4 regions of the Planococcus sp. TJ-201 genome follow, and region 2 is predicted to be linked to each of the others. Evidence: predicted binding sites of a transcription regulator. Region 2 holds the regulator's gene; each other region holds the start of a gene.
The links. Region 2 encodes Rex, which represses fermentation and respiration genes when NADH is low (regulators of the CRP and FNR family bind a similar motif). Its sites were predicted from a motif close to TTGTGAAATATTTCACAA; they were not measured.
Positions count from the first base shown of each region.

Region 1 (4,202 bases), on a different contig from region 2:
AAGTTTAAATGGCGAAAACCATATCGAAGCATCCCCACCATTTAACTTTTTGTATAAAAATACTATTGGTTCATAACGATGAACGCGATAACTACAGCGATGATTGGCAATGCCTCAACCAATGCAACACCGATGAACATTGTTGTTTGTAGAACGCCGCGAGCTTCTGGCTGGCGTGCGATACCTTCAACTGTTTTTGAAACGATAAGTCCGTTACCGATACCTGCACCTAGTGCTGCTAAACCTACTGCGATTGCTGCTGCTAATAAACCTAATGAACCTGTCATTGTAATGTGTCCTCCTCAGGATAGTTGTTTTTTTGTTTGCTCGATGAGCAGTTTATACTCAATGGTCGTCGGCAACTTTATGCGATAAATAAACCATTGTCAACATAACGAAAATAAACGCTTGGATTGCCCCGATAAAGATCGAGAACCCTTGCCATAACATCATTGGCAAGATGCCTGCTGCAAATCCAAAAATACTTGCTGATGCGAGGCCTGCCAACAAAGTCAGCAAGATTTCCCCCGCATAGATGTTACCGTAAAGACGCAGACCGAGTGTCAGCGTATTTGCGAATTCCTCAATGACTTTCAACGGGAATAAGAATGGCATCGGCTTGATGTAGCCCGCTGAATATTCTTTTAGTCCCTTCAACTTGATACCATAATAATGGCTCAAGATGAGTACCATTGCGGCTAATGTCATCGCTACTGTCGGATCAGCTGTTGGTGATTTCCACCAAAGATCTCCGTTGACGACTATTGCAAATGGAAGCCCTAACATATTCGAAACAAAAATGAACATGATCAGAGTGATTCCAAGAACATGGAATCGGCCACCATCTCTCCAATCCATATTGCTGTTGATAATCCCTTTCACGAAATCCATGATCCATTCCATGAAGTTCTGCATGCCCGTTGGTTTGAGCTGCAAATTCCGTGTAGCGATAAAAGCAATAAGGAAGACGATAAGAGCGGCTACAAGTAGCATCATAACGTTGGATAGGTTAAACCAGATCCCGAACACCTCGAGCATAGGAGCGCCATGATCCACGATAGTTTCACCTCTCTTTCCACATTGTTAATGGTGTTTCACGTGATACACAATCCGCTCTGTTAACAATAGAGCGTAAGGGACCATCAACCCAATTACTGTACTGACCAAGTGAATGTGCTCTGCGAATAAAATAGCAATCGCCACAGCTGCAACACCTGATGCAAACCGTAATGCCGTTCCAAGCGAACGAACTTTCGAGCCTTCAGCCACCGCTCGGTCGAATTTCTCCATCCGTCGAACCAAAATCCACATGTTGTAAATGCCGAACAAAGTTCCGATTATGAGGCCCGCGAACACTTCTTGATAAGGGGTAAACCCCCAACCAATAACGTAGAACGCCAAGATGAACAAGATCATCTTTTTCAGCCTGGTATATATCTCCCTAAGTCCATCCATTTTACTTGTCTCCTGATTCGAATTTGCGGACAGTCTGAAGCATTGCCCAAACACCGGCAGTGATGCCTATGAATAGGCAGATGATCATGAAAAACGGGGCGGTTCCGAGCCTCTCATCGAGCCACATGCCTGCAAATATCCCGATGAGAACGGACCCGACAAGTTGTGAGAGGATGGCACTGTAAATTGCCATCGCTTGTAAGGGGCTTTTTGTTGGGCGCATGATAACCCCCTCGAACTTCGTTGATTTGACATTAAACCCTCAAAAAGAGCAGTCGCATCAGGCTTCCAAAACCACATAATCTATGTAAGAAAACCTTCTCATGCATACCCTTTGTAAGCATACATTAGGGGTAAAATCATGTCAATTAGTAGAAGTGAAAAACTTCACAAGCGATTTTCCTCTGACATATTGTTGACAAACTTTGAGAAAAATGTCCAATGGGCTATTTTTTATTTTACAGTTTAGAAAAATAAGCATGAAGCGCTTCGACAATTCGGATAGATGCTTTGCCGTCTCCGTATGGATTGGATGCTTGAGACATCGACTTGTAAGCTGCCTCATCTGTCAGCAATTCCTTGGCCATCCCGTAAATTGTTTCTTCATCTGTTCCCGCAAGCTTCAAGGTTCCGGCAGCGATGCCTTCAGGACGCTCTGTCGTATCGCGAAGCACCAAAACCGGCTTGCCGAGTGAAGGCGCTTCTTCCTGAATTCCACCTGAATCGGTCAAAATAAAGAACGAGCGTGCTGCGAAGTTATGGAAGTCCAACACTTCCAGTGGTTCGATCAAATGAATTCGCGGATCACGGCCCAATACTTCATCTGCCACTTCACGCACAGCCGGATTCATATGAACCGGGTATACCACTTGAATGTCATCATGTTCTTCAATCAGACGTTTGATGGCACGGAACATATTGCGCATGGGTTGCCCCAGATTTTCACGGCGATGTGCTGTCAACAAGATCATGCGGTCAGTGCCGATTTTCTCCAAGATGGGATGTGTATACGTTTCACGCACTGTTGTCTGAAGCGCATCAATGGCCGTATTCCCAGTAATGTAGATGGTTTCTGCCTTTTTGTTTTCATCGAGCAGGTTTTGAGCTGATTTTTCAGTTGGTGAAAAATGAATATCTGCCATGACTCCCGTCAACTGACGGTTCATTTCTTCAGGGTAGGGCGAATATTTATTGTGCGTACGCAATCCAGCTTCCACATGTCCTACCGCAACCTGATTGTAAAAAGCGGCAAGGCTGGCAGCAAACGTCGTTGTTGTATCGCCATGTACCAGCACAATATCCGGTTTCGCTTCTTTCATAATCACATCAAGACCTTGCATTGCCCGCATGGTTACATCCGTCAATGTTTGGCGATCTTTCATGATGTTCAGATCGAAATCCGGCGTGATTTTGAACGTTTCCAGCACCTGGTCCAGCATTTCGCGGTGCTGTGCCGTTACCGTTACCAAAGGTTCGATGGTTTCAGGATATTTCTGAAGCTCCAGAACAAGCGGCGCCATTTTAATGGCTTCTGGACGCGTGCCAAATATCGTCATTACTTTCCATTTTTTCGTCAAGCTGATATACCTCGCTCTCTTATTTTGTTCCGAACAATCGGTCTCCAGCATCTCCAAGACCTGGAACAATATATCCTTTTTCATTTAATTTCTCATCCAATGCCGCAATGTAAATATCCACGTCGGGATGTGCTTTTTGAAGTGCTTCTACCCCTTCAGGAGCAGCAATGATGCACATAAAACGAATTTTCGTAGCCCCTCGTTTTTTCATGGAGTTGACCGCTTCAATTGCTGATCCGCCTGTAGCAAGCATCGGGTCGACAACGATAAAGTCGCGTTCTTGAACGTCGGATGGCAATTTCAAATAGTACTCAACCGGCTGCAGTGTTACAGGATCACGGTACAAACCGATATGTCCCACTTTAGCGGCTGGAATCAGCTTTAAGATTCCATCAACCATGCCGATGCCAGCGCGCAAAATTGGCACAACACCCAACTTTTTCCCGGCAAGAACTTTTGACTTCGCCATTTGAACTGGCGTCTCCACTTCGATTTCCTCTAAAGGCAAGTCGCGGGTGATTTCAAACGCCATCAATGTTGCAATTTCATCGACCAACTCGCGGAACTCTTTCGTACCTGTAGACTTATCACGGATGTACGTCAGTTTGTGCTGAATCAGCGGGTGATCAAAAACGTATACTTTTCCCATGGCCTATCTCTCCTTTTCAAACATTATCTTAAATAGTATAACAGAAAATCAGTGCTTCAAGTTGTCAGAACCCGCTTTGGTACTATTCAGTTATTTCCGCCTATAGTTTATTTCTCCAAAGAAAAAAACCGGGAAGTATTTTCCCCGGCTTTGTTTTAGTGCAAAGAACTTCAAGAAATATTTCTCTTTTCATTCTTTGCTAGAGTGTTGCTGTGCTTTCACTACCCTTACAAAAAAAATGCTTCGTTCAATGGCATTGGTTTGTAAAACAGGTAGCCTTGCCCGACTTTGCAGCCTAGCGCTAACAATGTCTGGCGATCCCCCTCTTCCTCAATGCCTTCAGCCACTGCCTGCATGTTCAAATTTTCGGCAAGCTGAATAATGGTTCGAATGATGGCCAAGGTTCCTGGCTCACTCATATTCGATATAAACGAACGATCAATTTTTAATTCTTCTACAGGCAGTTTCTGCAAGTAGCTAAGCGATGAGTAGCCTGTTCCAAAATCATCAATTGATGTTGT
Region 1 is NZ_JBZDOG010000001.1:988,294-992,495, forward strand. It holds gene atpE (F0F1 ATP synthase subunit C) at 63-287, opposite strand; gene atpB (F0F1 ATP synthase subunit A) at 346-1,056, opposite strand; gene AC4EG4_RS05000 (ATP synthase subunit I) at 1,084-1,455, opposite strand; gene AC4EG4_RS05005 (AtpZ/AtpI family protein) at 1,457-1,678, opposite strand; gene wecB (non-hydrolyzing UDP-N-acetylglucosamine 2-epimerase) at 1,914-3,032, opposite strand; gene upp (uracil phosphoribosyltransferase) at 3,052-3,681, opposite strand; gene AC4EG4_RS05020 (bifunctional diguanylate cyclase/phosphodiesterase) at 3,909-4,202, opposite strand, start outside.
Region 1: a site for Rex is predicted at 1,831-1,848, ahead of AC4EG4_RS05005 (AtpZ/AtpI family protein). Genes of this name have one in related genera too.

Region 2 (4,202 bases):
CATAAATTCCTATTGACCTATATATAGAAACAAAAAAACCGGCTGCAAATCAGCCGGTTCTAATTAAATATTTTCAATTTTTTCCTGAAGTTCAAGCCATTGGGTCATCGTTTCTTCATGATCAGATTTCAAACGTTCCAGTTGATTTTGAAGCGGCAACACACGCTCGTGGTTCTGGAAGATTTCCGGCTCGCATAATTGTTCTTCAATATCAGCAATCTGCAAGTCCAGTTCTTCCATCGCCTGTTCGACTTCTTCTGATTGGCGGACCAGCTGGCGTTCCAGCTTTTTCGCTTCTTTATCAATCTGAGAAGTGGAAACAGCAGCAGCAGCTTTTACTTCAGCAACCGAACCGGCTTCATCAAGAGCTTTTAGCTCAGCGATTTCCAACTTTTTCTCTACGTAATAATCATAGTCACCCAAATATTCGGTCGTACCGTCTTGGGTGAGTTCAATAACTTTCGTCGCGATGCGGTTCATGAAATATCGATCGTGCGAGACAAAGAGCAAGGTACCTGGATAATCCAATAAAGCATTTTCCAGCACTTCTTTGCTGTCGAGATCCAAATGGTTGGTCGGCTCATCGAGCAGCAAGACATTGGCTTTTTGCATCATGAGCTTCGCCAAGGCAACACGCGCCTTTTCGCCGCCTGATAGTGTAGAAACCGGCTTTAGTACATCATCGCCCGTAAATAAGAAGCGTCCCAGAATGCTGCGGATGTCTTTTTCGTTAATAAGTGGGTAATCGTCCCATAGTTCGTTCAGCACCAGCTTATTGCCTTTTAAATTGGCTTGTTCCTGATCGTAATAGCCAAACTGGATGCCGGTGCCGTAGTGGATGTCACCGGCAAGGGGTTCCAGCTCTTTCATGATGGTTTTCAGCAAAGTTGATTTCCCGACACCGTTCGGGCCGACCAGTGCCAGACTTTCTTGCCGGTACAGCTTAAGGGTGATATTTTCAGAAACCGGTTTGTCAGTGTAGCCGATTTTTAGCGACTGGACGTTCAACACATCATTGCCGCTTTGCTTGCCAATCGTAAAACCAAAGGCAGCTGATTTTTCATTGCCGTCTGGAGCTTCCATCCACTCGGTTTTCTGGAGGGTCTTCCTGCGGCTTTGCGCCATTTTAGTTGTGGAAGCCCGTGCCAGGTTGCGCTGGACATAATCTTCTAATTTGGCTTTCTCGCCTTGCTGTTTCTCGAAGTGCTTCTGGTCCAATTCGTATTGTTTGGCTTTCTCGTCCAAGTAGCGGCTGTAGTTGCCGGTGTACTTTTTGACGCGGTGGCGGGAAACTTCGTAGACCATTGTCACAACTTGGTCGAGGAAGTAGCGGTCATGGGAAACAATCAGCAATGCGCCTGGATAATTTTTCAAATAATTTTCCAGCCAACTTAAGGTCTCAATGTCCAAGTGGTTGGTCGGCTCATCGAGAATCAGCAGCTGAGGTTTGCTGAGCAAATGCTTCGCCAGCATCAAGCGCGTTTTCTGGCCGCCGGATAACGATACGACTTTTTTGTCGAAGTCTTCCGGATAAAATTTCATGCCATGCAGGATAGCCCGCGTATCTGCTTCAAACTGATAGCCCCCGGCGTCTTTGAAATCATGCTGCAATAGGTCGTATTCTTTCATGACCTTGTCATTTTCTGCAGGATTATTGTATATGTCAGGTTCGGCCATCTGTGCTTCCAGGCGGCGAAGAGTTGCTTCCTGTTCACGGAAATGATGGAAAATCGTCATCATTTCATCCCAGACGGTCGCATTCGATTCAAGATTGGTTTGCTGTTCCAAATAGCCGATGGTCAAATCTTTCGGCATGCTGATATCGCCGCTGTCGTGGGACATTTCACCGGCGATAATTTTCAGTAATGTGGATTTTCCTGCGCCGTTGCGGCCTACCAACGCCACACGGTCACGGTGCTGGACTTCCAGCTTAACGCCGGACAAAATTTCTTCCGCGCCAAATGATTTATGGACTTGGTTTACTTGCAATACTATCATGTAGGTCACCTCTATTCTCTTTAAGTGTAGCTGATGGGGCGGCTGTTCGCAATTGCGCAAGCCTTTACATATCAAGGCTCCTAATGTAAGATGAAAGCGATTTGACAACACCTCAGGAGGATGCGAAAGCGTATGTTACACGAGACATCTAAAATCCCGCAAGCCACGACCAAAAGGCTGCCGCTGTATTACCGTTTTCTGCAAAACTTCGCAAATGCCGGACAAAAACGGATTTCCTCACAGGAATTAAGCGAAGCGATGAAAATTGATTCTGCCACCATCCGCCGTGATTTTTCACATTTGGGCGCACTCGGCAAAAAGGGCTATGGCTATGACGTTCAGGAGCTGCTGCTGTTTTTCAGGAAGACTTTGGATCAAGAAGAAGAGACCAACGTAGCCTTGATCGGTGTTGGGGGACTCGGCAGCGCATTTTTAAAGTATAATTTCCACCGTAACCACAATACGAAGATTATTGTGGCGTTTGACTCGAACAGTCCGCTGGAAGGTGAAAAAATCAGCGATATCGATACGTACCACCCAGACAGAATTGAAGAAAAGATCAAAGAATACGGTGTGGAGCTGGTTATTTTGACGGTGCCGTCACGATCGGCCCAGGAAGTGACAGACCGTCTGGCACAGACCGATATTAAAGGGATTTTAAATTTTACACCGGTGCGCATATCGGTGCCTGACCATATCCGCGTCCAGACCATCGATCTGTCAGTTGAACTGCAGACATTGATTTATCAGATTAAGCAGCATTGACTTAAAACCTTCACATTTCCATGCTGTTTCGAAATAGCCAAACTGAGTTGAATGATGTAAAATAGAGCCATAATACAGGAGGTGCACGTATGCCAGGTCCAATGAGTATCATTATTATCGGTGTTGTTGCCTTACTCGTTTTCGGTCCCAAAAAGTTGCCGGAACTTGGGAAAGCATTCGGTTCGTCTTTGCGTGAGTTCAAAAACGCAACAAAAGGTCTTGTAGATGACGAAGACGATGATAAAAAAGTAGAGCTTAAAAAGAAAGACGAGCAAAAGGAAATACGTTAGGATGTTTGTCCGATGACAGAAAAAGACATGACTTTAGTTGAACATATAGTTGAGTTGAGAAAACGGCTGACCATTGTAGTCGTTTTCTTTATATTGGCGCTTATTGTCAGCTTTTTTCTTGCCCAGCCGTTAATCCAGTACTTGCAGTATACGGAAGAAGCGAGAGACCTTACCTTAAACGCATTTAAAATTACCGATCCCTTGAAAATCTTTATGCAGGTGACGATGATTCTGGCGTTGATTTTTACATCTCCACTCATCATGTATCAGTTCTGGGCATTTATCAGCCCGGGCCTTCTCGACAAAGAGCGGAGAGCCACACTCAGCTATATTCCATTTTCTCTTCTGCTGTTTTTAGGAGGCATTGCATTTGCCTATTTGATCTTGTTTCCATACGTCATTGGATTTATGCTGAGCATTTCCGATAACATGGACATACAGGAAACCATCGGCATCAATGAATACTTTCAGTTTTTGTTCCAAATCACGTTGCCGTTTGGCCTGATTTTTCAGCTGCCGGTACTGATGCTGTTTTTGACAAGGCTTGGCATTATTACGCCGATGCTCATGACGAAGTACCGCAAGTATTCCTACCTTGGCTTGGTCATCATCGCGGCGTTTATTACACCGCCTGACATTGTCTCGCATATGATTGTGACGCTGCCGCTGATTATTCTGTACGAATTCAGTGTCATCATCGCGAAGATCGGCTACCGCAAGTTCCTGAAAGCCGAGCAGCAGCAAATCATTGAAGAGCAGCAACCGCTAGAATAGTAAAAGCCTTTCACCGAATCCAATCGGTGAAAGGCTTTTTTTGTGATCTGCAAGGTTTACTGCAGGTTTTCCATCTGTTTTTGAAATTCGATAATCGTATCCATATTGAGCTGGATAAGCATGACGTAGCCGTTCAGACAAATATGGGCGATGATGGGTGTGATGATGCGTTTGGTTTTCTGGTACAAAAATGCCAAGATCAATCCGGTAGTAAAATACAACAGCAAATGCGTAAATTCGAAATGGATCAAAGCAAATACTAAAGAACTGATGGCTGTCGCAAAAAAGAAATTAGTCGTTTGGTTAAGTGATCCAAACAGCACACGCCGGAAAACCAATTCTTCCAGAATCGGACCGAACAAAACAATCGCAACG
Region 2 is NZ_JBZDOG010000004.1:3,121-7,322, forward strand. It holds gene AC4EG4_RS10705 (ABC-F family ATP-binding cassette domain-containing protein) at 64-1,998, opposite strand; gene AC4EG4_RS10710 (redox-sensing transcriptional repressor Rex) at 2,131-2,763, shown strand; gene AC4EG4_RS10715 (twin-arginine translocase TatA/TatE family subunit) at 2,853-3,053, shown strand; gene tatC (twin-arginine translocase subunit TatC) at 3,066-3,827, shown strand; gene AC4EG4_RS10725 (CPBP family intramembrane glutamic endopeptidase) at 3,884-4,202, opposite strand, start outside.

Region 3 (4,202 bases), on a different contig from region 2:
ATTGCGGAAAATCAGGAATTCGCTGACCCAAAACAAGCTGATCGCTGTAAAAATTATTTCGATTATCGTCATCGCGTAAGCCCCAACTTCCTGTTCTTTTACTTTCAATATTATCGGACATTCTGAAGGAATACAATTTCCATCCCTTGCCATCGTCTTCGAAGGCATGAGTTTTTTGGAGGAATTTTGGCTGGACGACTTTAAATTTCGTTGAACGACCGTAAACTCTACAGTTTGGGGGTCTAAAGACAGTTATGAGCGCATTGCCAAGTCGGCAATGCGCTCTGTCATAAGGTTTTATTTCAATTTCCTCAATCGCTCTGATAAATCAGCGCTTATAGCTCCTGCTCAATCTTCCGCAGAAGATATTTCGACCAGCATCGCTGTAAATGCGATAAAGACAACCGTCAATGAAATGACCATCGTGAACATTATTCCTCAACTCCTACCAAGTTTTAAATCCTTCTGAGCCTGGTGGTGCGTGTTGAATCATATGACTTAAAGGTATTGCATAAGCAATCAGAATAAGCAGAACGGCAAGGCCGATCCAGATCCACCAGTTTTCCAGCCATTTCGGTGTGCGGGACATGTCGCTTTCCGCCATTGGAAAATCTACGAAATCCTTCTCTTCAACTGCTTTAGGCGACAGGAACATTGTCATGACAACGATATAAATGAGAATCATGGCCGAAACGAAGAGGATGCTTCCGCCGACGGCCATCGTTACATGATTGGTCAGGATGCCATCAAACCATTCCATTGCGGAAGGGTGATTGTTGTAGCCGGAATAAGCGGTTCTCCGCGGCGCTCCGAGAAGGCCTAATACATGCTGTGCTGTGGACATTAACAGCATCCCGATCGACCAAGTAATGATTTGGACGAGTCCAAGCACTTTCATGGACTTGGTAAACTTTCTTCCTGTCAAATAAGGAATCAGCCAAAACGTCAGCCCCATAAACGTCATGGCCACTGGCGTTCCCACCGTGATATGAAAATGTCCGACGATCCATAAAGTATTGTGGACGACTTCGTTCAACTGGAAACTGGCATTGATAATACCGCCTGCTCCGCCTGGAATAAAAAACGCCATGGCAATGAAAATGGATGTAAAACGGATGTCTTTCCAAGGCAGCGTTGTAAACCAGCCGAAAAGTCCTTTCCCACCGTTTTTGCGCCCGGCAATTTCAAAGGTCGCGAACATCGAAAACGCCGTCATCAAAGAAGGAACAATGACCATAAACGTCAAGACCACTTGAAGGAACTTCCAGAAGTTTGAAATTCCGGGTTCCGTCAGCTGGTGATGGAAGCCAACTGGAATGGAAAACAGGATAAAAAGAACAAAAGACAAACGTGCCAACGAATCACTGAACACTTTTACGCCAAGGATTTTCGGCACAATCACGTACCACGCCATATACGCTGGCAGCAGCCAAAAATACACTAAAGGATGTCCGAAAAACCAGAACAAGGTACGGCTGAGCTCTACATCAATGGTATCGGTCCAACCGAATGCCCATGGAATGTATTGGAACACGACTGTCGCCACTACGCCCAGGCAGGCAATAATCCACATGATGATGGTCGTGATGGTCATAAACGCGAACAACGGACTTAATTGCCCTTTGTTGTTTTTTCGCCATACGCGGTAATGCCCAACCAATGCAAAACTGCTAATCCATGTTCCAATGATCACCAATGCAAGTCCTACGTAATAAAAGCCACTTGCTTTTAGTGGTGCATAAAAGGTGTACAGGACCGAAGCTTCTCCTGCAATGATCATAACAGTCGCCATCACAGTGCCGAGCAAGGTTACCCAAAAGCCAATCCAGGAAAATAAACGAACTTTCGGCCCAAAGCTTCCTAAGCTTTTGCTCATGCCGGTAATAAAAAAGCCAAAAATGAAAAATGTCGTAAAAATAAGTGCAAGCAGCACGCCATGTGCCGTTAAAATTTGATAGTAATCCAGCCAAGCCGGCAGCTGCAGGGCGTCATTGCGGATAAAAACTTGAAGCAGTCCACATAAGGTACCGATTAAAAAGGCAGCATAAGCGACGCCAATATTCCATAAAGCGATTTTTCGATCTTGCACAGCAATCATTCTTCGTACACCTCGATCTCTGTATACATCATGTGATGTCCCGTTCCGCAGTATTCATTGCAAAGAATTAAATACGTCCCGGGTTTTTCAAATGTATAAGATTTTGTCGTAATACGGCCTGGAACAACCATCATATTGACTTTTGTATTGTCGATCGTGAAACTGTGGACCACATCGGTGCTGGTCACTTTAAAAACAATTTCTTTCCCAACTGGCACTTTTAATTCCGGAGCCGTGTAGCCAAAAGCCATGGCGACAATGGCGACTTGATAGGTGCCGTCGTCCAATTGCGTGACGCCTGGATTGTCGAAGGGGGCAGTTTCGTTCACTTTCTTGGGATCGACGGTATCCATCCCTCCCGCAGGAGTATGGTCTTGAGAAAATGCGCTTACCCCGACCACGCTTAAAAAAACAATCAGTGAAGCAATGCCAAATACCAGCCAGATTTTTTCATATTTATGAAGATGCATTCCAATCCATTCCTTTCTCTCTGTCTTAACGCGCTACATACAGTAAATAAACAGCAACCCACATTACGACAATGACCAGCCCTACTATAAACACACTGACTAACGTACCTTTTAGATTAGGTTCCGGCTCCCGGTTTTCCTGACTCATTCTTTCTCACCTCTTATGCGAATCATTCTTACCTTCAGCCTATGCTATCCAATCATTTTCCACTGTGACATTTCTCACACTCCGGTTGTATTTTTGACAAATTGACAAATTTCAGACAAAAAAAAGAGCCTGCCTCATCGGCAAACTCTTCGCTTAATCGATTTTACATAAATAGATCGGACAGTTTTCACAATTTGTTTCTATCTTTAAATGATCAATATCGTGCAGTAGTATTTTTCCTTCATTCACAGTCAATAAGCCACGCTTTTTCAAATCATTCAGCATCCGATTGACCACTTCTCTCGTCATTCCGCAAAAGTTTGCGAGATCCTGATTTGTCAGCACCATATCAATCAAAATTCCCTTTTCAGTTTGGACCCCGTAGCTGTTGGAAAGCCGGATCAAGGTTGAATACAAGGCCCCTTTTTTCCCATGCAGCAACAAATCCCTGAATTTCGTCTGCGTTTTCTGCTGATCGATGCCCATCCATTTCATAAAAGCCACCGACAAGCGACCGTTTGACACCAGCGACTCTTCTAAATCCTTGATCGAAATATGGACAAAGATCGTATCTTCGATGGCGCGTGCATCCAGCATGTACTTAGGCGCTTCGGAAAAAATGGTTACTTCCCCAACCAACTGGCCGGGACCACAAATCTTTAACGTCAGCTCCCTGCCGTTTGGCGTTACTTTTTCGATCCGAATCTTCCCCGAACGAATGATGAAAACACCGCCAATAGCATCACCTTCGCGGAATAAATAATGATCTTTTTTTAATTCCTTGACTTGATGGCGTATGGTGAGCAATTCTTCCATTACTGTTAATGCTTCTGCACTTCCTATATCAGCCTTCAAATCGGTCCCACCCTTCCCTGTGCTTTCCGAACTATTTCTTTCTTCTATTTTACCACGAAAGCTCTGCAATAATATGTAAATTTCACCATACTGACACCAGTTTCCAAAAGATTGTGTAAATATTAGAAGGAACTCCATAGCTCGGCAGCGAATTTCCTTACTATAACGACTGAGGAGGAATGCTGGATGACTTTAAAATACTCAAATATTTTAGTAGCAGTAGACGGCTCCAAAGAATCTGAATTGGCATTTAAAAAAGCAGCTGCTGCTGCTGCTCGCAACCACGCCACCTTGCACTTGGCACACATAATTGATAATCGGTCCTTTGGTTCCATTGAAGCCTATGATCGTACCATTGCTGACCGCACAAAAAAGACATCCACAGAGCTGTTGACCAAGTATAAAGAAGAAGCCTTGGCAGCCGGCGTAGAAAATGTAAATATCATCATTGAATATGGTGTTCCCAAAATTGCCATTCCAAAAGAATTGGCTCCTAAACTAAATGTTGACGTTATCGTGTGCGGGGCGACTGGATTGAATGCTGCTGAACGATTTATTATGGGCAGTGTTTCCGAGCGAATTGTTCGCACTGCTAAATGCGATGTACTGGTTGTACGAAGAGAACAAGCCG
Region 3 is NZ_JBZDOG010000003.1:163,235-167,436, reverse strand. It holds gene AC4EG4_RS09170 (methyltransferase family protein) at 1-72, opposite strand, end outside; gene AC4EG4_RS09165 (b(o/a)3-type cytochrome-c oxidase subunit 1) at 446-2,098, opposite strand; gene AC4EG4_RS09160 (cytochrome c oxidase subunit II) at 2,095-2,568, opposite strand; gene AC4EG4_RS09155 (Crp/Fnr family transcriptional regulator) at 2,870-3,532, opposite strand; gene AC4EG4_RS09150 (universal stress protein) at 3,758-4,202, shown strand, end outside.
Region 3: a site for Rex is predicted at 2,779-2,796, ahead of AC4EG4_RS09160 (cytochrome c oxidase subunit II). Genes of this name have one in related genera too.

Region 4 (4,202 bases), on a different contig from region 2:
CGGACGTGAGCTTTTCCGGAAACACTTGCCCGAAGTTTTAGAAAAAATGGAGAAGGCTGGCTACGAAACATCCTGCCATGCAACCACCTGCGAAGGCGATGCTATTCAAGCTGCGACATTTGCTGTTGAGCGGAAGTTTGATTTGGTAATCGCTGTTGGCGGAGACGGTACGTTAAATGAAGTTGTTTCAGGAATTGCTAAATTTGAAGACCGTCCCAAAGTTGGCCTCATACCGATGGGAACAACCAATGACTTTGCCCGAGCGGTCCATATTCCGCGAGACATTACAAAAGCGGTGGACATCATATTGAAAGGGGATTCAATCCCCGTGGATATTGGCCTGATGAATGGCGACCGTTATTTTATCAATATTGCAGGCGGAGGCAGACTCACTGAATTGACTTACGAAGTGCCGAGTAAACTGAAAACCGTGCTTGGTCAAATGGCCTATTACTTAAAAGGCATTGAAATGATTCCTTCTATCCGTTCTTCGCGTGTACGCATTGAATACGATGGACAGGTTTTCAATGATAGTGCCATGATGTTTTTGATCGGGTTGACCAACTCAGTTGGCGGATTTGAAAAATTAGCGCCGGATGCCAGCATTAATGACGGTAAGTTTACGTTATTGATTCTTAAAGAACTTAACATGGCGGAGTTTATCCGCGTGGCTTCTTTAGCTTTGCGCGGGGAGCATTTATCAGACCCGCATGTGATTTATGCAAAAGCCAGTAAAATTACGGTAACTACCGAAGAGCGGGTGTTGTTGAACCTGGATGGAGAATATGGGGGGCTTTTGCCTGCTGTGTTCGAAAACTTAGCTGGCCACATTGAAATGTATGTGCCGATCGATTCTTTAAGCGAAAAAGACCGTAAATAAAAAGCTGGAAAACGGAGCTAATCCGTTTTCCAGCTTTTTTTGTTTGAAAGGAAAATCTTGCTTGCTGGAAGGCTTAAAGCAGTTCGATGGCTGTGTCCTGCTCTTCTGCCAACTGCGGCAGGTTTTTAATGGGTTCCCAGCGGAACAGCAAGGTCAATCCGTTGTCGCGGCCGTGGCTCTTAATAGTATGTTCAAACTGCTCAACCGGATCGCCTGTGTATTCAAAATGGAAAATGTTCCGTTCGTAAGCTTTATCCTGATGTTCAGGATAATACGTATACTTATGGATTTTGCCGACAAAATCAATTACTTCGCGGGGTAATCCTGTTTCTTCTTTCACTTCCCTGTACAAAGCATCGATTAACAGTTCATCGTCTTCAATGGTGCCGCCCGGTACTTGCAGCCCAACTTCGGGTTCGCCTTTGTACTCAAAGACAAGCAGTTCCCGGCTTTCTTCAACGCCTCTTGTGATATACGCAAATACTTTCCGTTTTGTTCTCATGATGCCTCACCCTTTTTCTTTATTATCTATAGAATACTAAAAATTGAGAAAAATTTCAATTCTATTTCCATTATCTCTGTCACAGCTTATTCAAAGTTTGGCTTAAAAACAAGGCTTGGGAGGCGTTTTGGAAAGTGGGTTTGATGTACAATAAGAACAAGAGTTACGGTAAATCACACGTTTGAAAAAAAGGAGACGAGTAGATTGGAATTTCAAGATCCGGCTTTTCTGAGTCGCATTCTAACGTTATTGACTTTATCATTCCATATTCTTTACGCAACGATTGGCGTAGGTGTCCCTCTCATGATTATGATTGCCCAGTGGGTGGGTATTAAGAAAAAAGATGAACATTACATTTTGCTGGCTCGCCGTTGGGCCAGAGGATTTGTAATTACGGTTGCAGTAGGTGTCGTTACCGGTACGGCAATTGGTTTGCAGTTATCGTTGCTGTGGCCAAACTTCATGCAATTGGCCGGTAATGTCATTGCTTTGCCATTGTTTATGGAAGTATTCGCATTTTTCTTCGAAGCTATTTTCCTTGGGATTTATCTTTACACATGGGACCGTTTTGAAGATCAACGAAAGCACTTCCTATTGCTTATTCCGGTTGCACTGGGAGCAGCTGCGTCATCTGTATTTATTACCATCGTCAATGCCTTCATGAACCAGCCGCAAGGTTTTGAAATATTGAACGGTGAAATGGTCAACGTCAGCCCGCTGTTGGCTATGTTCAGTCCAGCAGTGCCAACAAAAGTGGCGCACGTTATGGCCACGGCATTTATGACCAGCGCTTTTGTACTGGCTTCTATTGCAGCGCTTCGCATGTTGGGCGGCTCGAATCATATTTATCATAAAAAAGCATTATTTCTAACGATGAAATTAGGATTGGTATTTGCCATCGCTACCGCTTTGATCGGCGATTTTTCTGGTAAATACTTAGCAGAATATCAGCCGGAAAAACTGGCGGCTGCAGAATGGCATTTTGAAACAGAAGAAGATGCTGGTTTGGTTATGTTCGGTATTTTAGACGGCGAAGAGGTCAAGTATGCCATCAGAATCCCTTACGCACTGAGTATTCTGGCACACAGTGATCCGTTTGCTGAAGTGACCGGACTTAACGAATTCCCGGAAGATGAAAGACCCCCGCTTTGGATCCATTATCTTTTTGACACCATGGTGACCATCGGCATGTGGCTGGCATTCTTCTCGTTTGTTTACGTCGTTGCCGCTTTCCGCAATTGGTCGTTTATTCGCACAAGATGGTTCCGTTGGCTCACAGTGGCTGGAGGGCCTTTAGCGCTCATTGCCATTGAGGCAGGATGGTGGTTCACGGAAGTGGGACGCCAGCCTTGGATTCTTAGAGGCCATATGAGGGTAAGTGAAGGAGCAACCACCAGCGGAAATGTCGATTTGATGATTATTTTGTTTGCTGGCTTGTACCTTATTCTTGGTATCGGTACAGTCGTTGTCTTAACCCGGATGTACAAACGCAACCCGGTTGAAAAAGAGTTGGAGGCACGTAAATCCAGCAAGGGCGGTGAAGAAGAATGACATTAGAAATTATTGGCATATCCGTACTTTGGCTGTTTCTGTTTCTCTATGTCATCGTGGCGTCGATCGATTTTGGCGGCGGCTTCTTCAATGCTTATAGTGCGTTCGTTGGCAAACAGCATATTTTGACGGGAGTTATTCAGCGCTACTTGTCGCCGGTCTGGGAAGTGACCAATGTCTTCTTTGTGTTCTTCTTTGTCGGTGTCATTGGTTTTTTCCCGCAGACCGCTTTCTATTACGGCACAACGCTGCTGGTTCCAGCCAGTTTGGCGCTTATTCTGTTGGCAATTCGTGGTTCTTACTACGCATTTGCAACGTATGGCGCTAAAATCAATCATCGAGGCTACATTTATATGTACGGCTTGTCCGGTCTTTTGCTGCCGGCTGCCTTGTCGCCAGTACTCGCCATGTCTGAAGGCGGATTTATCTTTATGGATGACGGACAGCCTTACCTGGACTACTGGGCATTGTTCACAAGTCCGTTGATGTGGAGCATAGTGGTTTTGAGTTTGACTGCAGTTCTCTACATTTCATCGGTTTTCTTGACTTGGTATTCCGCTAAAGCCGGTGATGTGAAAGCTACTGATTTGATGCGCAAGTATGCATTGGTTTGGGCGGCTCCTGCCATCATCACAGCGACCGGAATTATCTATGAATTGCGCAGCCACAACCCTGAGCATTTTGCGCGTATTCTTGATTTGTGGTGGGCATTTGCCGTATCGTTCCTATTGTTCGCTGGAACGGTCTACTTGGTTTGGAAAAAGCGCCATTACGGGTGGGCTTTCATACTGCTGGTAGGACAGTTCTTTACCGCGTTTTTCGCATACGGCGCGTCGCATTATCCGTATTTGCTGTATCCGTATTTAACGATCTACGACAGCTTTACAAATGAAGCCATGGCAATTGCGCTGATCATTGCGTTTATCGCAGGCCTTTGCCTGTTGCTGCCATCGCTTTACTTGTTGTTCCGTCTGTTCTTGTTTGATAAAGATTACATTGAAGGCAAATCGGATTATCACGCATAGAGGAGGAATTGTTTATGCAGGATTTCATGATATTTTATGCACCATTTCTGGTGTTGTTCGGAGCCATCATTTTTGGTTTCTGGTTCTCGCTGAAAGATGGTCCCGCCACCAAAGACCGGGACTAAGAGCGCGTGCAGGCTTTTGCCTGCCGCGTTTTTTCTTGTTTAAATAAAATTTACAACTCTTTGTTTATTGTCTAGACTTTAGTGCCCAAATTCTAGGGTCATAAGCCATTCTGGCTATG
Region 4 is NZ_JBZDOG010000009.1:30,112-34,313, forward strand. It holds gene AC4EG4_RS17135 (diacylglycerol kinase) at 1-880, shown strand, start outside; gene AC4EG4_RS17140 (NUDIX hydrolase) at 954-1,382, opposite strand; gene AC4EG4_RS17145 (cytochrome ubiquinol oxidase subunit I) at 1,587-2,933, shown strand; gene AC4EG4_RS17150 (cytochrome d ubiquinol oxidase subunit II) at 2,930-3,958, shown strand; gene cydS (cytochrome bd oxidase small subunit CydS family protein) at 3,973-4,083, shown strand.
Region 4: a site for Rex is predicted at 1,426-1,443, ahead of AC4EG4_RS17145 (cytochrome ubiquinol oxidase subunit I). Genes of this name have one in related genera too.